DNA from 4 places in the Streptomyces sp. V1I1 genome. Region 1 is predicted to be linked to each of the others. Evidence: riboswitches for the same ligand, from Rfam matches in the RefSeq annotation. Region 1 holds a riboswitch; each other region holds the start of a gene.
The links. Region 1 has a riboswitch for cyclic di-AMP ahead of QFZ67_RS23095 (transglycosylase family protein). Riboswitches for the same ligand answer to the same signal wherever they lie in the genome.

Region 2: another riboswitch for cyclic di-AMP. It lies ahead of QFZ67_RS33850 (C40 family peptidase); the one in region 1 lies ahead of QFZ67_RS23095 (transglycosylase family protein).
Region 3: another riboswitch for cyclic di-AMP. It lies ahead of QFZ67_RS05400 (M23 family metallopeptidase); the one in region 1 lies ahead of QFZ67_RS23095 (transglycosylase family protein).
Region 4: another riboswitch for cyclic di-AMP. It lies ahead of QFZ67_RS15040 (C40 family peptidase); the one in region 1 lies ahead of QFZ67_RS23095 (transglycosylase family protein).

The regions. Positions count from the first base shown of each region.
Region 1 covers NZ_JAUSZH010000001.1:4,891,767-4,896,701, reverse strand. Annotated here, with positions in the region: gene eno (phosphopyruvate hydratase) at 1-1,160, opposite strand, end outside; gene QFZ67_RS23095 (transglycosylase family protein) at 1,471-2,142, opposite strand; cyclic di-AMP (ydaO/yuaA leader) riboswitch at 2,146-2,318, opposite strand; gene QFZ67_RS23090 (transglycosylase family protein) at 2,605-3,501, opposite strand; gene QFZ67_RS23085 (cytochrome P450) at 3,614-4,849, opposite strand; gene QFZ67_RS23080 (nucleoside triphosphate pyrophosphohydrolase) at 4,846-4,935, opposite strand, start outside.
Region 2 covers NZ_JAUSZH010000001.1:7,212,610-7,217,544, reverse strand. Annotated here, with positions in the region: gene QFZ67_RS33860 (ATP-dependent Clp protease proteolytic subunit) at 1-554, shown strand, start outside; gene QFZ67_RS33855 (hypothetical protein) at 562-870, shown strand; cyclic di-AMP (ydaO/yuaA leader) riboswitch at 1,189-1,375, shown strand; gene QFZ67_RS33850 (C40 family peptidase) at 1,378-1,854, shown strand; gene QFZ67_RS33845 (LysE family translocator) at 1,900-2,529, opposite strand; gene QFZ67_RS33840 (LysR family transcriptional regulator) at 2,612-3,523, shown strand; gene QFZ67_RS33835 (ATP-binding protein) at 3,538-3,969, opposite strand; partial or broken gene QFZ67_RS33830 (helix-turn-helix domain-containing protein) at 4,198-4,935, shown strand, end outside.
Region 3 covers NZ_JAUSZH010000001.1:1,081,454-1,086,388, reverse strand. Annotated here, with positions in the region: gene QFZ67_RS05405 (alpha-galactosidase) at 78-2,168, shown strand; cyclic di-AMP (ydaO/yuaA leader) riboswitch at 2,865-3,018, shown strand; gene QFZ67_RS05400 (M23 family metallopeptidase) at 3,023-3,985, shown strand; gene QFZ67_RS05395 (SGNH/GDSL hydrolase family protein) at 4,146-4,935, shown strand, end outside.
Region 4 covers NZ_JAUSZH010000001.1:3,242,331-3,247,265, reverse strand. Annotated here, with positions in the region: partial or broken gene QFZ67_RS15055 (alpha/beta hydrolase) at 1-26, shown strand, start outside; gene QFZ67_RS15050 (C40 family peptidase) at 336-1,391, opposite strand; gene QFZ67_RS15045 (hypothetical protein) at 1,786-2,139, shown strand; gene QFZ67_RS15040 (C40 family peptidase) at 2,235-3,407, opposite strand; cyclic di-AMP (ydaO/yuaA leader) riboswitch at 3,409-3,573, opposite strand; gene pcrA (DNA helicase PcrA) at 3,850-4,935, shown strand, end outside.

The DNA of each region.
Region 1 (4,935 bases):
GTCTTGATCTGGCCGCAGTTGGTGGCGACGGCCAGGTCGGCGATGGTGACGTCCTCGGTCTCGCCGGAGCGGTGAGACATCATGCACTTGAAGCCGCTGCGCTGGGCGAGCTCGACGGCGTCCAGGGTCTCGGTCAGCGAACCGATCTGGTTGACCTTGACGAGCAGGGCGTTCGCGGCGCCGTCGTCGATGCCGCGGGCGAGGCGCTCCGGATTGGTGACGAAGAGGTCGTCGCCGACGATCTGGACCTTGGTGCCCAGCTTGTCGGTGAGGACCTTCCAGCCGGCCCAGTCGTCCTCGAACAGCGGGTCCTCGATGGAGACGAGCGGGTACGCCGCGACGAGCTCCTCGTAGTACTCCGTCATCTCGGCGGCCGAGCGGGACTTGCCCTCGAACTCGTACGAGCCGTCCTTGTAGAACTCGGACGCGGCGACGTCGAGCGCGAGCGCGATGTCCTTGCCGGGGGCGTAGCCGGCTTCCTTGATGGCCTCGAGGATCAGGTCCAGCGCGGCGCGGTTGGAGTCGAGGTTCGGCGCGAAGCCGCCCTCGTCGCCCAGGCCGGTGGACAGACCCTTCTGCTTCAGGACCTTCTTGAGGGTGTGGTAGACCTCGGCGCCCCAGCGCAGGGCCTCGGAGAAGGACTCCGCGCCGATCGGGGCGATCATGAACTCCTGAATGTCCACGTTGGAGTCGGCGTGCGAGCCGCCGTTCAGGATGTTCATCATCGGAACGGGCAGCAGGTGCGCGTTCGGGCCGCCCAGGTAGCGGAAGAGCGGCAGGTCGGAGGCCTCGGAGGCGGCGTGCGCCACGGCGAGGGAGACGCCGAGGATCGCGTTGGCGCCGAGCGAGGACTTGTCCGGGGTGGCGTCCAGGTCGAACATCGCCTGGTCGATCAGGCGCTGCTCGGTGGCGTCGTACCCGACGAGTTCCGGGCCGATCTGCTCGATGACGGCGAGGACGGCCCTCTCGACGCCCTTGCCCTGGTAGCGGTTCTGGTCACCGTCGCGGAGCTCAAGAGCCTCGAACGCACCGGTGGAGGCGCCGGACGGAACAGCAGCACGACCCGTGCTGCCGTCGTCGAGGCCAACCTCGACCTCGACCGTGGGGTTGCCTCGGGAGTCCAGGATTTCCCGGGCTACGACGACGTCGATGGACGGCACGAGCATCTCCTTCTGGGATGTGACGCTAAATGTGACGCAAGCAGTGGGACTCAAGCAGTGCGGGGCAGTGCAGGGGTCTCCTTGGCCTTGCGACAAGAGCCTAACCGGCTCCGGGGCATCGGTCGGCCGGTGCCCGCCCGCTGGGACGGAAAAGGGCATGAACAGGCAGTGACAAGGCAGAACCCCGGCCCGGCGCGTACGGGGGATGGCGCGCCGGACCGGGGTGGTCTGGGGCCCGGGGGGTCAGCTCGGGCGGAGCCGGGTCGGCCGACTCGGGGGAACCGGGTCAGCCGACTCGGGCGGAGCGGGGTCAGCTCAGGTGGAGCTGCTGGCCCGGGTAGATGACGTCCGCGTCGTCGATGATGTCCTTGTTCAGGTCGAACAGCTTCTGCCAGCCGCCCTTGACCTTCTCGGTCTCGGCGATCTTGCCGAGGGTGTCGCCGGCCTTGACCTTGTACTCGCCGTCGCCCTTCTTGAAGCCCTTGGCCTTCGCGTCGGGCTTCGCCGGGGCGGCGGGGCGCTCGGAGCGGGTGGTGGGAACCTCGGCACGCTTCGGCTGCGCCGGCTGCGTGGTGCCGGCGTCGGCGGCGCCGTCGTTCGCGGCGTTGGACAGGTTGACGCCGCAGTTCGGCCACGCGCCCTTGCCCTGGCCGGCCAGGACCTTCTCGGCGACCGCTATCTGCTGGGACTTGGAGGCCTGGTCGGCGCTCGCGGCGTACTGCGTGCCGCCGTACGCGGCCCAGGTGGAGGGCGAGAACTGCAGGCCGCCGTAGTAGCCGTTGCCGGTGTTGATGGACCAGTTGCCGCCGGACTCGCACTGGGCGACCTGGTCCCACTCGGAGGTGGTCGCGGCGGACGCCGAGGTGGCGCCGAGGAGCGGGGCGGCGACGGCCGCACCGGTGACGCCGGCGATGGCGGCGAAACGCGTAGTCCGATTGAAAACGTTCGGGCGACGGTGCTTGCCCTTGCTGGAGAACAGCATGGAACATCTCCTCACCGACGCCTACGAGGTGAGCTGTCGGGTTCGGGCCAAGTGAGTTGCCCGGCCGCGCGTCCTGCGCGCGGCTTCACCCCAAGCCGGTTGGAGCCGTCGTTCTCAACGGCCGGGGCCGGCGCTTACCTTGGGTCCCCCGCTCCTGCCTTCGGCGCTCTGCGCGACGACTCTCCCCCCGACCGTCGGCAGGATTCGGCGTGACGGTCAGCGGTGCCCGCGGTGGCGAGCGGTCAGACCGTAAACACACCTCTCCCCGATGTTCAAAGGTGAACATCGGGGAGAAATCGCCCATCTCGCCGCCCCAGTCACTCCCGTTTCCGCAGGTGAAGGGCGGAATGAGTGGTTCCGCCGGGCAAGTCACGGCAGTTGGGACAAAGAGACCCTTGTCTCACTTGCACAGACTCGGACATAAGCCCGCGAAACTGACCTCGAACTGGCGGCGAATTACCCCTACTTCACGCCCAGATCGAGGCTCTGGCCAGGAAGAATGAGGTCGGGGTCGGCGCCGACGGTCTGCTGGTTCGCCTCATAGAGCGCGGTCCAGCCGCCGGAGAGCTTCTGCTCGTCGGCGATGACCCACAGACTGTCGCCCGGCCGGACGGTGTACTCACCGGGCGCGGCGTCCGCATTGCCCGTCTCGCCCGCCTCATCCGGGTTGCCCGCATTGTCGCGTGCCGAACCGTCACCTCGCGAGGCATGGCGGCCCGCTTCGCGCTCATTGTCCGTATTGCCCGGCTCGGTCTGCTCCGGGGCGGCCTCGCCGCGGTGCTTGCCGCTGCCGCTGTCGGCGCCGAGCGACGCGTCCGAGCCCGCCGACTCGTCGGGCTCGGCCGACCCGGCAGGGCCCGCGGTCGGCTCGGCAGACGCCGCCGTGGTGGGCTCGGCGGAGGGGTTCGTGGGTATGAGCGACTCGACCGGGGCGCTCTGCCCGGGCGACGGCACGATGCCCGGGTCGACGCCGGTCGCGGCGCCGTCGTTCTTCAGGCCGGCGAGTTCCGCGCAGCCGGGCCACGCCGCGGGGCCCTGCGCGTCGAGGACCTTCTCGGCGACCGCTATCTGCTGCGAGCGGCTGGCGAGGTCGGCGCGGGCCGCGTAGTCCGTACCGCCGAAGTCCTGCCAGGTCTCCTGCGAGAACTGAAGCCCGCCGTAGTGCCCGTTGCCGAGGTCGGCGCTCCACATGCCGCCGCTCTCGCACTCCGCGACGCGGTCCCACACGGAGGCGTCGGCGGCGGAGGCCGAACCGGCGCCGAGAAGGGGGATGGCGATGGCCGATCCCGTCACCCCTGCCGCGACAACAAGGGCAGGAGCCTGACGAGGTCGGCGGTGTCGCCCGTTCCCGGAACGCATGCGGTTGCCTTTCACGTGACTGGTGAGACGACGGTGAACGTAGCCGCATTCGAACGCGAGTCACAAGTCGATGCAGCGGAGATCACGTGAAAGTCACAGTCTTGACAATGCGTCAGATCTGTCGAGCGGTGAACTCAACCGGCAGGGTGCGCAATCCGCGCATAATGAGACCCCCACGCCACCGCAAATCGGCCGGATCGCCCGCAAGCCGCAAGTCCGGCATTCTCCTGAGCAGCGTGGCGAGCGCGGTCTGCCCCTCAAGACGCGCGAGGGGCGCGCCGAGGCAGTAGTGGATGCCGTGCCCGTACCCGAGATGCTGATTGTCGCGCCGGGACAGATCGAGGCTGTCCGGGTCGGCGAACCGCTCCGGGTCCCGGTCGGCGGCCGCGAGTACGACGAGTACGGGATCGCCCGCCGCGATCCGCTGCCCGCCCACGACGAGCGCGTCGGTGGCGAACCGCCAGGTGGCGAGTTCCACGGGCCCGTCGTAGCGCAGGAGTTCTTCGACACCGGCGGCCAGCAGCTCGGTCTCACCGGCGGCGAGGGACGTCTGGAGCCGCTCCCGCTGTTCCGGATGGCGAAGCAGGGCATATACCCCATTGCCGATCAAGTTCACGGTAGTTTCAAAACCCGCGAAGAGAAGGATGAAGGCCATGGCAGCGGCCTCGTTCTCGGTGAGGTGCTCGCCGTGGTCGCTGGCCCGGATCAGCCCCGAGATCAGGTCGTCCCCGGGCTCCTCCCGCTTTCGGTGGATCAGCTCCGCGAGATAGCCCCGCATCTTCTTCACAGAACGGGCGACGCCGCCGCGCGGCCCGCCGCCGTGGCGGATCATCATCCCGGCCCAGTCGCGGAAGTCGTCCTGGTCCTCGCGCGGGACGCCGAGCAAGTCGCAGATGGCATAGATGGGGAGCGGGAACGCGAACTCATGAATCAGGTCCGCCTCCCCCTTCTCCACGAACCCATCAATGAGCCGGTCCGTCAACTCCTGTACGCGCGGGGCGAATTCGGCGACCCGGCGCGGGGTGAACGCCTTCGACACCAGCCGCCGCAGCCGGGTGTGGTCCGGCGGGTCGATGTTCAGCAGATGGGTCATCAGCTCGGCCTTGCGCTCGCCGGGGATCCCCGTCTTCCCCTTGGCGTGGGCGGGCTCGTCGTGATGCGCGGGATTCTTGCTGAGCCGCTGGTCGGCGAGGGCCTGCTTGGCATCGGTGTACCGCGTCACCAGCCATGCCTCGACCCCGCTGGGGAGGGTGGTCCGGTGGACCGGCGAGTTTTCCCGGAGCCACGCATAGGCGGGGTAGGGGTCGGTGGCGAACTCCCAGGTGAACAGCTCGGGCTGAGCGCTCACTCCTGCCCCTCGGCGGCGCGGATCGCGTCCCGGTAGGCGCGGGCCGCTGCGCGCAGGGCGGCCTCGGGGTCGGTGCCGGACTCCTC
Region 2 (4,935 bases), 2.3 Mb from region 1:
CCAAGCTGCTCGACGAGCGGATCATCTTCCTCGGCACCGTCGTCGACGACACCGCCGCCAACGATGTGATCGCGCAGTTCCTGCACCTCGAGTACGCCGCCCCGGACCGGGACATCTCCCTCTACATCAACTCCCCCGGCGGCTCACTGAGCGCCATGTCCGCCATCTACGACACGATGCAGGTGGTCACCTGCGACGTGGAGACGACCTGTCTGGGGCAGGCCGCATCGACCGCCGCCCTGCTGCTCGCCGCCGGCGCCCCCGGCAAGCGGATGGCACTGCCCGGTGCCCGGATCGTCGTCCAGCAGCCCGCGTTCGACGAGCCGTTGCAGGGCCAGCCGTCCGATCTGGAGATCCAGGCACAGGAGTTGCTGCGGCTGCGCGCCCAACTCGCCGGGATGCTCGTACGCCACACCGGCCAGAGTCCGGAGCGGATCGCCGCCGACCTGGAGCGCGACAAGATCTTCGAAGCGCAGGACGCCAAGGCCTACGGATTGGTGGACCACGTGATCAAGAACCGCAAGGCGTCGCTCTCCGCCCCCGGTTCCAGGTGAGCGCCCGATGCCGCTACCCGAACTGCCGCCGCTGCCGGCGCTGACCCGCGCCGAGTGCGAGTTCATCGACAGCTATCTCGAAGTCCTCGATCTGCTGGGACGGATCAATCCGGCCCGCTCAACGCACACCTATGGAGCGCTGCGTGCGGCACAGGCGTTGGTCGGCCGGGCCACCGCACTCAAGGACGCCCTGACGCTGATGCATATGCGCGGCGAGAGCGAGGTCCATACGTCGGCCCTCGCCGAGGCGCTCAGGGTTCTCGACGGCGAACGCAGGGCTCGCCGGGTGACGATGCCGCCCGCGTCCATGAGTTGACGAATCCTCCGCTTCCGTCAACGGCCATTGGGGTACCTGCAGTCGTCCCCCATTCGGTGTAGTTGCGGTCTCCTGAACTACTACGGAGAACTTGCGCACCACGACTACCGATCTGGCGGAATGGGCTGTTCCGCTGCTGGTGCGGGAGTCCTCAGGTGTCCGTAGCCGGGCCCCAAATCAACTCTGTCCACCCGAACAGATCAGTGGTGTCGAAGTTCACATACCGCCGTTTCGACTCGGAAATCCGGCGTGGTGTGGGTCAAGATCCCTGGGACGACAAGCCCCCGCCATCCCTGGCGGGGCGGTCCGGGCGGACGCCGAGTCCTGCCGCCGCTCCGGATGTCTGGTCGACAGAAGTGCACCGGCAGGAGTGGAGGACCCAAGCAGTACGGGACATCCGGACAGTCCGGTCGTCCCTTGGGGTGAAGCCGCATTCCGCGGCCGGGCATCTTCGTCCGTCCGAACCCGACAGGTCATCCTTCACAGGCGGCTGACGAAGGGTTGCGCATGACTGCGCAGATTCACGTCCCGTTTTTGCTGACCCGGGCAGGCGCCGTATCGGCCCTGACCCTCGCCGCCGTCGGCGGCTCAGTGCTGGTGCCGGGCGCCGCTTCCGAGGCACTCGCGGCTACGGCCCACGCCAACAAGGCACTTCAGGTTGCCTCTTCCAAGAAGGGAGCGCCGTACAAGTACGGCGCGTCGGGTCCATCCCGGTTCGACTGCTCGGGGCTGACGCTCTATTCGTACAAGAAGGCGGGCAAGAAGCTCCCACGGACCGCCCAGCAGCAGTTCAACAAGACCCGCCATGTCTCGGCGTCCTCGCGCCAGCGAGGGGATCTGGTCTTCTTCCACTCCGGCAGCAGCGTCTACCACGTGGGGATCTACGCCGGCAGCGGCAAGATCTGGCACTCGCCCAAGACGGGCTCCTGGGTGAAGCTCGAGAAGATCTGGACCAAGCGCGTCTGGTACGGCCGGGTGCGCTGACGGCCCGGTGGCGCACCGGGCACGCTCCCGGTGCGCCACACCGCCTCAGTGCGCCAGCGGCTCGGCCAGCAGGGTCACGCCCAGCGCGGTGAGTGCCCCGCCGGTGACGCCTTCCACGGCGCGGGTGGTGCGCGGCCGCCGCAGCCACGTCCCGAGCCGGTCCACCAGCAGCGCCACCGCCGGGAACCAGAGCAGCGCCAGTACGACGACGATCGCGGCAAGCAGCAAGGTGCGCGGCAGCACCGGCGCACCGTCCGGCACGAACTGCGGGAGCAGGCTGAGGAAGAGGACCGGCGCCTTCGGATTGAGGACGTTGGTGAGGAAGCCCTGCCGCAGACTGCGTCCGACGCCGTCGGCCGCCTCGCCCTCCTGGTCCGGCCCGGCGGGCGCCGGACGCAGCGCACCGCGCACCGCCCGTACCCCCAGGTAGAGCACATAGGCGCCGCCCACGATCTGCAGCGTGCGGAACAGCACCGGCACCGCGACCAGAACCGCCGCGAGCCCCGCCACCGCGAGCGCGGTGTGCACCAGCAGTCCCCCGGCGACGCCGACGGCGCAGGCCACGCCCGCGCGCCGGCAGGCGAGGGCGTTGCGTACGACGACCGTGAAATCCGCGCCCGGCATGGCGACCATGCCCGCGGCGACCCCGGTGAAGGCGACGAGTTGTGCGTCCATGGAAACCATCCTGGACCGGAGCAGGCCTTAGCGTGTACTTGCAATCTTCTAGGTCTGCCCAAAGCAATGCTTAAGGGGTGGCATGTACGACCCGACACGGCTGGCGGCGCTGGTGGCGGTCGCCGAGGCCGGTTCGATCACCCGGGCCGCAACCCGCCTGGGCTACACCGCACCCGCGCTCTCCCAGCAACTGGCCAAGCTGGAGCGCGAGGCGGGGGCGACTCTGCTGGTCCGCCACCACCGCGGGGCGCGGCTGACGGCCGCGGGCGAGCTGCTGGCGACACGGGCCCGCCGGGTGCTGGACGAGATGGAGCAGGCGCGGCACGAGCTGGCGCGGCTGGCAGGTCTGTCCGGGGGGCGGCTGCGGGTGGGCACCTTCACGACGGTCGGCATCCATCTGCTGCCGCCGGTGCTGAGCGCGTTTCGCCGTGCGCATCCGGATGTGGAGCTCACCGTCGCGGAGTACGAACCGCCGGCCGGGGTCCTGGCCGTGGCGGCCGGCGATGTGGATCTGGCGCTGACCCATGCGTACGAACCGGGCGAACCGGCGCCGCTGCCCGCGGGTGTGGTGCTGGATCCACTGCTGGTGGAGGAGTTGGTCCTGGTCACGGCGCCCGGCCATGCGCTCGCGGGCGGCTCGGGCCGGCTGCCGGTTGCCGGGCTGGCGGGCCAGCCGCTGATCAGCAGCGCTCCTTCGCATCCGTCGCGCAAGGGGGTCGAGGGGGCCTTGGCGCAGGCGGGGGCGAGCCCCGCCGTGGTCTGCGAGTCCCCGGGCTATGCGCTGGTGTGCGCGCTCGTCAGCGCGGGGCTCGGGGTGGCGGTGGTGCCGGAGATGGTCGCCGCGATGGCCGCGACGCCGCTCGGCGTACGGCAGTTGGAACCGGCGGCGTACCGGCGGACGATCTCGGTGGCACACCGCGGCGAGGAGTCGGGTCCGGCTGCCGAGTCACTGCGGGCTCTGCTGCGCGGCGCGTTCGGCCGCGCGGGAAACTGACCGCCGGGCCGTGATCAGCTCTGCACCGGTACGGTCCACGGCAGGACGATCCAGACGGTCTTGCCGCCCTCCGGGGTCGGGGTGACCAAGAGCTGTCCGCCGCACTCCGCGGTGAGGCTGCGGATGATGACCATGCCGCGGCCGTTGTCCTGGCGGACGGCGGCGGGCAGCCGCTGCGGCCAGCGGGGGTGGCTGTCGGTGACGCCGATGCGCAGCTCCTCGTCCCGCTCGAGACGCAGGTCCACGGTGAAGGTGGGCGACTGGCCGAAGGTGTGCTGGACGGCGTTGGTGGCGAGTTCGGAGACGATCAGCCGGACGGTGTCGACGGCTTCGGTCTCGACCGGCAGGCCCCATTCGGAGATGACATCGGTGGCGTATCTCCGGGCGGCGGAGACCGAGGCGGGGGCGCTCGGCAGAGTGACGGAGGCTTCCTGATGGTCTGCCATGGCGACGCTGTCCCTTTCCCACCGGGGCCGGGCTCCGACTCGTAGCGGATGAATGCGAGGACGGCCACGGATTGCGCTTCGCGCCAGAGTGCCACCTATCGTGCCGTCAGGGGCGGCGATCCACCAAGATGTGCATATATCTGTCGCTCAAAGCGGTGAACTCTGCTACGCGAGACCGTATTTGGGCGGCACACTCACCATTTGGGCACAGTCGGGAAGGAGCGGGAGATGCGGCACGGTCCCGCGGTGCGCCGTCGCAAACTCGGCGAGGAACTGCGGAGGCTGCGCCTGGACGCGGGCCTCACCAGCCGGGACGCAGGGCGGCTGGCGGGCTGGCACCAGTCGAAGGTGAGCCGGATCGAGACCGGCGCCAGCAGGGTCAAGGCAGCCGATGTGACCCTGCTGCTGGAAGTGTACGGCGTCGGTGATCCTCAACTGCGGTCGCTGCTCGAGAACTTGGCGGGCTGCGGCGGACGGCGCGGGCAGCGGCTGGTGGCATGCGTTCCGCGGGCTGATCCCGCCCGAGTACCGGGACTTCATCAGTCTGGAGGCCAATGCATGTGCGGCGCGCACGCTGGAGACCTCGGTGGTGCCGGGCCTGTTGCAGACGCCCGACTACGCACGTGCGGTGACCCGCGCGGCGCTGGAGGAGCTGCCTGTGGAGAGCGTCAACTCGCTGGTGGAGGTGCGGATCGCCCGTCAGTCGGTGCTGCGCGCGGAGAGGCCGCTGGAGCTGAGCGCGGTGCTCGACGAGGCGGCGCTGCGGCGCGAGGTGGGCGGCTGCCGAGTGATGCGCGAGCAACTGCGGCAGCTGGCGGAGACGGCACAACTGCCCCATGTGCGCCTCCAGCTACTGCCGTTCTCGGTCGGCGGCTACGTAGGACTCACCGGCCCTTTCGTTATCTTCTCCTTTATCTTCTCCTTTCCGAACATTTTCGATCTGGGCGTGGTTGTTCGCGACCACTT
Region 3 (4,935 bases), 3.8 Mb from region 1:
AGGCCGTTGCACCGGCAGCGGTCCACGTCGGATGATGTGCGGGCCTGTGCGGACCTGTGAGTATCTGAGGGGTCGGGATGATCGAGAGCGTTGGCAAGGGGCGTACGTGGGTTCTCTCCGGACCCACGAGCAGTTATGCGCTGCACCTCACGGACGACGACGAACTGCTGCATCTCCATTGGGGCTCCCGGATTTCCGGCGCCGACGCGGAGGCGCTCGCGGACCGGGTACTGCCGCCCTACTGGCCCTTCGAGTCGCAGCTCGACGGGCACGAGGAGTACCCGGTCGAGGGCGGACCCCGCTTCGTACGCCCGGCGCTCTCCGTCCGTACGCCAGAAGTACGCGGCACGGAGTGGACCTTCGCCGGTCACGCGGTGGACGGCGACGAACTGCGGCTCCGCTTCACCGATGCCGTACACGGCCTCGGCCTCACCCTGCACCACCGGATGCGCGACGACGCGGACATCATCGAGCGCTGGGTCACCGTCGCCCACGAGGGCGACGGCCCCGACCTGGAGCTGCTGCGGGCCGACGCCGCCGCCTGGACGCTGCCGCAGCGCGACCGCTGGCGGCTCAGCCAGCTGCACGGCCGCTGGGCCGCCGAGTCGCTGCTCGTACGGTCGGAGCTGACGTACGGCGAGAAGGTGATCGGCAGCCGTCGCGGCCACACCGGGCACCAGCATCTGCCGTGGGTCGCGCTGGACGCGGAGGGGGCCACGGAGGAGCGAGGCGAGGTGTACGCCTGTGCCCTCGGCTGGTCCGGGTCCTGGCGGATCTCCGTACAGCAGCTGCCCGACGGTCTCGTGCAGATCACCGGCGGCGCGGGCTACGACGAATCGGGACTGCTGCGGCTCGCGCCCGGGCAGTCGTACACCTCGCCCGTCTTCGCCGGGCTGTGGACCGACGGCGGATTCGGCGGGGCCAGCCGGGCCTGGCACGCCTGGCAGCTGGCGCATGTCATCCCCGACGCGGCGACCGAGCGGCCCGTCCTTTACAACTCCTGGGAAGCGACCGGTTTCGACATCTCCGAGGAGCAGCAGCGGGCGCTCGCGCAGCGGGCCGCGGCCATGGGCGTCGAGCTGTTCGTGGTGGACGACGCGTGGTTCGGGCAGCGCACCAGCGACCGCGCCGGGCTCGGCGACTGGACGCCCAACGCCGAGCGCTTCCCGAAGGGGCTGGGGCCGCTCGCCGACGAAGTGCACGCGCTGGGAATGCAGTTCGGCATCTGGGTCGAGCCGGAGATGGTCAACGCAGACAGCGACCTCTACCGCGCGCACCCCGACTGGGTGCAGCACCACCCGGGCCGCGCCAGGACCGAATTCCGCAACCAGCTCGTGCTGAACCTCGCGCGCGAGGACGTACAGGCCTATCTCTGGGAGCAGTTGGACACGCTGCTCAGCAGCGCGCCCATCGACTATGTGAAGTGGGACTTCAACCGCTGCTTCACGGACGCCGGCTGGCCCGGCGAGGAGTACCCGCAGAAGCTGTGGGTCGAGCATGTGCACGCGCTGTACGCACTCCTTGACCGGCTGCGGGCCGCGCATCCGTCCGTCGCCTTCGAGTCGTGCTCGGGCGGCGGCGGCCGGATCGACCTCGGCATCCTCTCCCGCACCGACCAGGTGTGGACCTCCGACAACACCGATCCGCTGGACCGCCTCGCCATCCAGCAGGGCTTCACCCAGCTGCACCCGGCTCGGGTCATGGCGGCCTGGGTCACCGACAGCCCCAACGTCCAGCTCAACGGCCGGTTCAGCACGCTCCGCTTCCGCTTCGTCAGCGCGATGGCCGGTGTTCTCGGGGTCGGCGGCGACCTCACCGAGTGGACCGATGAGGAACTCGCCGAGGCACGCGGCTGGGTGGACCTGTACAAGAAGATCAGGCCGCTGGTGCAGCACGGCGAGCTGCATCGGCTGCGGGCGCCCGAGGGCGGGCTGAGCGCCGTGCAGTACGTACGCGGCGACGAGAGCGTTGTCCTCGCCTGGCTCCAGGCACAGCACTACGGCGAGCAGCCGCCCAGGCTCAGGCTGCGCGGCCTCGACCCGGCAGCCGCCTACGAGTGCCTGGACACCGGCGCCGTACACCGGGGGGCCGTACTCCTGCACCACGGATTGCACCCCGGGCTCAAGGGCGACATGGACGCCACCGTGATCCGGCTGCGCCGCCGCTGATTCGACTCGCCGGGGCGCGGCTTACCTCCGTAGCCCGCTGCAACGAATTTCGGCGACTGCTCCGGCTCAAGCCTGCCGCGGATTTCGAGGAACCGATTTTCGCCTTCGGCGACACCGAATTCAGGATCTTCGTCCTGCACTCATCCCGCGCGCCGCGGGCACCTCCGGTTCGGCGCGATCGCGGCGTCCTTCGCTACGACGCCCCCGTGGCCTCCGCGGACCGGCTCCACCCTTCGGAGACCCCGTCGATCGTCGACGACGGCATTTTGTCCAGTTTTGCGGTAGAGGAGGGGGGCTAGTCGCCGAGCGGGGGTGGCGGTTCGCGGAAGAATTCCTGCGATGCTGGCAGGAATAGGGGGCAAGTGAGAGTGATCGGTCGATCGTCATTAAATGACGCTTCTGTCCGAATTGGCCCGTTCGGCATAACGTGCCCCGTATACAGGGGAGATGGGGTCCGGCCCGTGAGCAGGATCATATCCGTGACGGTGTGTGGTGGTCCGTCGGAGCCGAACTCCGTTGCCGGAAGGGTAGTTGAGATCCGGTCGAGATCCACATTTTACGGAGCGTAACCGGAATTCTGCGGCGATATCGCACGGATCATTGGCCCGGGAAAGTGATGGCTTGTACCCGCCCGTCCGTCTCGCTTACGTTCCCGTCAATCCGGACGGACCGCCTAATCCTGCCGCCGACCGGAATTCGAAAAATCCACCCACGCGTGGCAGGAGCGGGGGACCCAGGTAGTTCGCCATTCCGGAGTTCCGGACGGCTCGGGGTTAAGTCGCGCATTTGCGCGGCCGGGCATCTCCAGCCCGAACCCGACAGCTCACCTCGTAGGCGCCGGAGAGGAATGCGCCATGCCCGCAAAGGGTAAGCACCGCCGTCCCAAGACCAGCCCGATCACGCGCGGCTTCGTCGCCGCCGGCACGGGTGGCGCCGCCATCGCGCTTCCGCTGATGGGTGCCACCGGCGCCCACGCGGCGGGCAAGGCCGCTCCCGCCGTGGCGCCCGCTACGGCAGTGACCGCCGCCGCGGCCCCGGCGGCAGCCAAGCCGGCCGCCGTCCCCACCACGTACTCCGTCGTCTCCGGTGACTACCTGGCCAAGATCGCCAAGGAGCACGATGTGCGCGGCGGCTGGAAGAAGCTGTACGAGGACAACCGTGAGCAGGTCGGCGACAACCCGTCGCTGATCCACCCGGGCCTCAAGCTGACCCTCGGCGCGAAGTCGAAGGCGAAGGCTCCGGAGAAGGCGCAGCCGCGCCAGGAGAGCCAGGACCGGTCCGAGTCCAAGGCCGAGTCGAAGGCCGAGTCGAAGGCCAAGTCGAAGTCCAAGGGCTCCTCCGACTCCGGCTCGGACTCCTCCGCGCAGTCCTCCTCCGGCGACTCCGCGAGCGCCTCGCAGATCAGCAGCTCCGGCTTCACCGCCCCCGTCGACGGCGCGAACGTCACCACCCCCTACCGCATGACCGGCGCCATGTGGTCCAGCGGCTACCACACCGGTGTCGACTTCGCGGCCTCTTCCGGCACCACCGTCAAGGCCGTCGGCGCGGGCACCGTCGTCTCCGCCGGCTGGGGCGGCGCGTACGGCAACGAGGTCGTCATCCAGCACAGCGACGGCACCTACTCGCAGTACGCCCACCTCTCCTCGCTCGCCGTATCCGCCGGCCAGAGCGTGAGCGGCGGCCAGCAGATCGGCCTCTCCGGTTCCACCGGCAACTCCAGCGGCCCGCACCTGCACTTCGAGATCCGCACCGGCCCGAGCTACGGCTCGGACGTCGACCCGCTGGCGTACCTGCGCCAGTACGGCGTCTCCATCTGAGGCACAGACAGCACACCGTTCTCGACTCCCCCCGTCCGGCGGCGCGGGGGAGTCGGCGTATTCCGGGTTGGACGAAACTTGACCGGTGGCAAAGATCACCCCTCGTCAACCCTTCCTTACGGTCGCGTAGGTCACATCCGTAAGGGAAAGATGTGGCCTCGTGGCAGACGATTCGAGAACAGGGAAAAAGGGTGCATTCGGGTCGTACGCGGCTATCGGTGACAGCTTCACCGAAGGCGTCGGAGACCCGGGTCCGACCGGGATGTACGTCGGCTGGGCGGACCGGTTCGCGGTCCTGCTCGACGACCGGACGCCGGAGCACACCTTCAGGTACGCGAACCTCGCCGTACGCGGGCGTCTCCTCGACCAGATCGTCGAGGAGCAGGTGCCGAGGGCGAAGGAACTCGCCCCGGATCTGGTGACGTTCTGCGCCGGCGGCAACGACATCATCCGGCCTGGCACCGACCCCGACGACGTGGCCGAGCGCTTCGAGCGCGCCGTCGCCGACCTCACGAGCGCGATCGGCACGGTCATGGTGACCACCGGATTCGACACGCGCGGGGTGCCGGTGCTGCGCCATCTGCGCGGCAAGATCGCCACGTACACCGCGCATGTACGGGCCATTGCCGACCGCTACGACTGCCCCGTGCTCGACCTCTGGTCGCTCAAGTCGGTCCAGGACAGGCGGGCCTGGGACACCGACCGGCTGCATCTGTCGCCCGAGGGACACACCCGGGTCGCGCTGCGCGCCGCCCAGGTACTCGGACTCGATGTGCCCGCCGACCCCGACCAGCCGTGGCCGCCCCAGCCGCCGCGCGGCCCGCTCGAAGTGCGCCGTGACGACATCCACTGGGCGCGCGAGCACCTGGTGCCGTGGATCGGCCGACGGCTGCGCGGCGAGAGCTCCGGCGACCACGTCGAGGCCAAGCGCCCGAACCTGCTGCCCCTGT
Region 4 (4,935 bases), 1.6 Mb from region 1:
CGCTGACGGCCGCGGACCCGGAGCTGCGCGTCGAGAACAACGTCCTGCACATCCTGAAGTCGGCCAAGACCCCGCCGCGGGTCTCGTTGCTGGCGACGGGGGAGGGAGCGGACGGGTACGAGCCGGGTCTTGCGCTGAAGCGGGCGGCCAAGCCGCCGACGAAGGTGGATGTACGGGCGACGAAGGGCGGGCATGTCACTCCGGTGTGGAGCAGGCAGCTGCCGTACGCCTTCGAGTGGCTGACGCAGCAGCGTGCGGCCGCGGTTCTGACCTGCGGTTCTGATCTACGGGTCTGGCCTGCGGCTCGGATCTGCGGGTCTGACTCGGCCGACGGCTTACACGGGGCGGGTCGCGCCCGCGAAGGGCATCTCGTCGATCGGCGCGACGCGGACCGGGGCGCCGGGGCGCGGGGCGTGGATCATCTGGCCGCCGCCGATGTACAGGCCGACGTGGCTGATCCCGGAGTAGAAGAACACCAGGTCGCCGGGGGCGAGTTGGGAACGGGACACCCGTCGGCCCGCGTTGATCTGCGTGTACGTGGTGCGGGGCAGCGAGACCCCGGCGGAGCCCCAGGCGGCCTGGGTGAGCCCGGAACAGTCGAAGGAGGCGGGCCCGGTCGCACCCCAGACGTACGGCTTGCCGAGCGCTCCGTAGGCGTACGCGACGGCTTGGGCGGCACGGGAGTTGGGGGCCTTGAGGGAGCCGCGGGGGCCGGCTGACCGGTCGGCACGCGTGCCCGCGGGGCTTTCCGCGCTGTTCGAGCTCTCGTACGATGCGCGCTGCTCGGCGGTGAGCGCGGCGAGGATGCGTTCGGCGGCCGCGAGCTTGTCCTGGACGGTGGCCTTGTGCGTGGCCAGCTCGGTCTGCCGGGCCTTGAGGCCGTCCATGCGCTCGCCCGCCTCGGCTCTCAACCGGGCGATCTCCACGAGCTGTTGGTGCACACCGGCAATGGCGTCCGCCTGCCGCGTGCCGACCCGCTCGGTGAGCGCGGCCCGCTCCAGATACTCGTGGGGGTCGGAGGTGAGGGCGAGCTGCAAGCCCGGGTCCATGCCGCCGGCGCGGTACTGGGCGGTGGCGATCGAACCGAGGGCGTTGCGTGAGGCGTTGAGCCGCTCGGTCCTGCGGGCGGCCTCCTCGCGCAGCCGGTCCAGCGACGCGCGGGCCTTCGCGGTCTGCTCCTTGGCCCCGTTGTACTTCTCGGTGGCGGCCTCCGCCTCCTGGTAGAGCTTGTCGACCTTGGCCTTGATCTGTGCGGGAGTGAGACCGGGCTCGGCGTGCCCGGTGCCGTCGAACGCGGTGGCGGTCGCTGCGCCGGCGAGCGCGAGGGTGGCGGCGGTCCGGGCGGCGGGCCCGCTGAGCGGATGCTGCTTGGGTTTCCGGTGCGCTGCCACGAGGGCGTCCACGTCCTTCCGTCTTCCCTGCGGTCCGAATCCGACGCCGTCCGACGACGAGTCCGACTCCGAATCCGACGCCGAGTCCGCCGAGTCCGACGGCGGGTCCGCACAGGGGAGCGGCCCGTCGCCGGATTTCTCGGCGGGGGTGGCCGACTGCCGCCCGGGAGCTCGGCGGCGGTGGGGAGTCGGTCACCTGAGACAAGGACGCTAAACCTGGGAGTCACGGGAATGAGGCGTGGACCGGTACTGCCCGAAGCTGGACATGTGAGTGCGCTTTCTGAGAGCGGGACTGATGGTGCAGGCCCGGATCCCCGTGCCGCTGTGACCGATGCGGCGAATGAGGCATACCTGCCTGGAGATCGGTGCTATGGGGAGGGTTAGGCTCCGCGACATGGACGTACTCATCAATGTCTTCGTCGCCCTGCACATCATCGGCATCGCGTCGCTGCTCGGCGGTTTCCTCACCCAGATGAAGGCGATGGGCGCGGGAACGGCCCGTTTCACCCCGGCGATGCTGCACGGCGCGCTGACCATGCTGATCACGGGCGTGGCGCTGGTGGGTCTGAACCAGGCGGACGACCAGCCGGTGAACAACCTCAAGGTCGGCATCAAGCTGGCGGTGCTGGTTGTGATCCTGGGCCTGGTGTACGTCAAGCGGGACGAGGAGAAGGTGGACAAGGCGCTGTTCGGCGCGGTGGGCGGGCTGACGGTCGCGAACATCTTCATCGCGACGCTCTGGACGTGAGCCGGGAATGAGCCGGGCGAGAGCCGGGTGTGAGCCGGACATGAGAACGCCCGGGCGCCGACGTCGGCCCCCGGGCGTTCGTGTGTTGACCGGTCTCAGGCCGGGCGCACGCTGCCGTAGATCGGCATGTAGTAGATCGACTCCTCGCGGACGTTCGCACCCGGCTTGGGCGCGTGGATCATCTTGCCGTCGCCGATGTAGATGCCGACGTGGCTGATGTCGTCGTAGAAGAAGACCAGGTCACCCGGGAGCAGATCCTTCGTCTCGACCCGCTGGCCCACCTTCACCTGGTCCCAGGTGGTGCGCGGCAGGTCCACGCCCGCCGCCTTCCAGGCGGCCTGGGTCAGTCCCGAGCAGTCGTACGAGCTCGGGCCCGACGCGCCCCAGACGTACGGCTTGCCAATCTGGGAGCGGGCGAAGGAGAGGACCTTCTCGGCCTTCGCCGCGTACGTGGCGCCGCCCGTGGAACCGGAGCCGGTGTCCGACCCGGTGTCCGTGCCCGTGCCGCCGCCCTGGTTCTGCTCCTGCTCCTGGCGCCGGCGCTCGGCCTCCGCGCGGGCCTCCGCCTCCTCCTTGGCCTTGGCCTCGGCCTTGCGGCGGGCCTCTTCCTCCTGCTTGCGCTCGATCGCCGCGAGCCGTGCCTTCTCCTCGGCCGTCAGCTTCGACAGGAGCGTGCGCGCCTCGGCGAGCTTCGCCTGGACGTCCTGCTTGCTCGTGCGCAGGGCCTGCTGGGAGCGGGTGAGCGACTCGAGGCTCTTCGTCGCCTCCGCGCGCTGCTCGGCGGCCGCGGCCCGCTGAGTCTCGTAGTCGTCGATCACACTGCGCTGACGGTCGGTCATCCGGTCCATCAGCTGCGTCTGGTCGAAGTACGCCTGCGGGCTGTCCGCGAAGAGCAGCGCGGCGGTCGGAGTGACCGCGCCCGTGCGGTACTGCGCGGCCGCGTAGGTGCCGAGCTCCCGGCGGGACTCGTTCAGCTTGTCCGTGCGCTTGGCGGCGTCGTCGAGGAGCTCGTCGACCTCGCGGCGCTTCTCCTCGGTCGCTTCCTTGGCCTTGTTGTACTTCTGGGTTGCCGTGCCGGCCTGCCGGTACAGGTCGTCGACCTTCTTCTGTACCTCTTCGACGGAGGGCTTCGGCTCGGCGGGCGCGGCATTGGCGCTCTGCGTCGACAACAGGGTGACGGAGGCGAGGGCTGCCGTCGTGAACCCGACGGCGGGGGAGGTCTTTACGGTTCGACTTCGCGTTTTGCGATGCGACGCCAAGGCCGGCATCTCCTTCTTCCGTGGACCGCCTACCGGGTTAGCTGTCGGGTTCGGGCGGAACGGAAGATCGCCCTACGGACCGGATGGGGCGCGGTCCGATTCACCCCGGTTGTGCATGGTGGGTCCCCGGTTCCGAACTCCCTCGTGGAAAGCCCGAATTCGGCGCAGGCTGCCCGATGTGGCGTGGATCGCCATGGGGGTACGGGCCGCCTTGGGGGAGCACGCTAGCCAACTCGTGTGGCTGCTGTGAAGGTTGATGTTCGATATGTCCGATACATTTTCGTGACCTTGGCAATCGGCGGACCGGCGCGTTCCGCACGATGACCCGGCGACGTGGCCCGATCACGGAGGGTCGCGGGCATCGTGTCCCGGCCGGATCGCGCCGCCGTGTCGCCGTCGTACCCCAATGCGGCGGCGAGCTGTCAGTGCGGCGGCCTAGACTCGTAGAGCGATGAGCAGCCTCTTTGACGACAGCTTCCTGGCGGACCTCCAGCCCAGTGCGGAGCACCACCCGCCGCCGCCCGAGGACTCGGCCCCGGAGGAGATCCCTGACGATCTCTTCCAGGGTGCTTACGACGTCCCTCCGGCCCGGGACCCGTACCACCGTGACGGCGCCCCGCGCACCGTCGTGGACCCCGCCGCCCTGCTCGAGGGGCTGAACGAGCAGCAGCGTGCCGCCGTCGTGCACACCGGCTCGCCGCTGCTCATCGTCGCCGGGGCCGGGTCCGGCAAGACCCGGGTGCTGACCCACCGGATCGCGTATCTGCTGGGCAGCCGCAGCGTCCACCCCGGCCAGATACTGGCGATCACGTTCACCAACAAGGCCGCCGGCGAGATGAAGGAGCGCGTCGAGCACCTCGTCGGCCCGCGCGCCAACGCCATGTGGGTCTCCACCTTCCACAGCGCCTGCGTCCGCATCCTGCGCCGTGAGTCCAAGAGGCTCGGCTTCACCTCGTCGTTCTCGATCTACGACGCCGCCGACTCCAAGCGCCTCATGGCCCTGGTCTGCCGTGATCTGGAACTCGACCCCAAGAAGTTCCCGCCGAAGTCCTTCAGCGCGAAGATCTCGAACCTGAAGAACGAGCTGATCGACGAGGAGACCTTCGCCGACCAGGCTGTTGGGGGTACCTCCCAGACCGAAGGCTCTGGGGGAGGTTTCGAGAAGACGCTCGCAGAGGCGTACCGGATGTACCAGGCGAGGCTGCGTGAGGCCAATGCTCTGGACTTCGACGACATCATCATGACGACGGTGCATCTGCTGCAGGCGTTCCCGGACGTCGCCGAGCACTATCAGCGCCGGTTCCGCCATGTGCTGGTGGACGAGTACCAGGACACCAACCACGCTCAGTACACGCTCGTACGCGAGCTGGTGGGTCCCTCGGGCCCGGACGACGACCCGGCCGAGCTCTGCGTCGTCGGCGACGCCGACCAGTCGATCTATGCCTTCCGCGGCGCGACCATCCGCAACATCCTCCAGTTCGAGGAGGACTACCCGGACGCGACGACGATCCTGCTCGAGCAGAACTACCGCTCCACG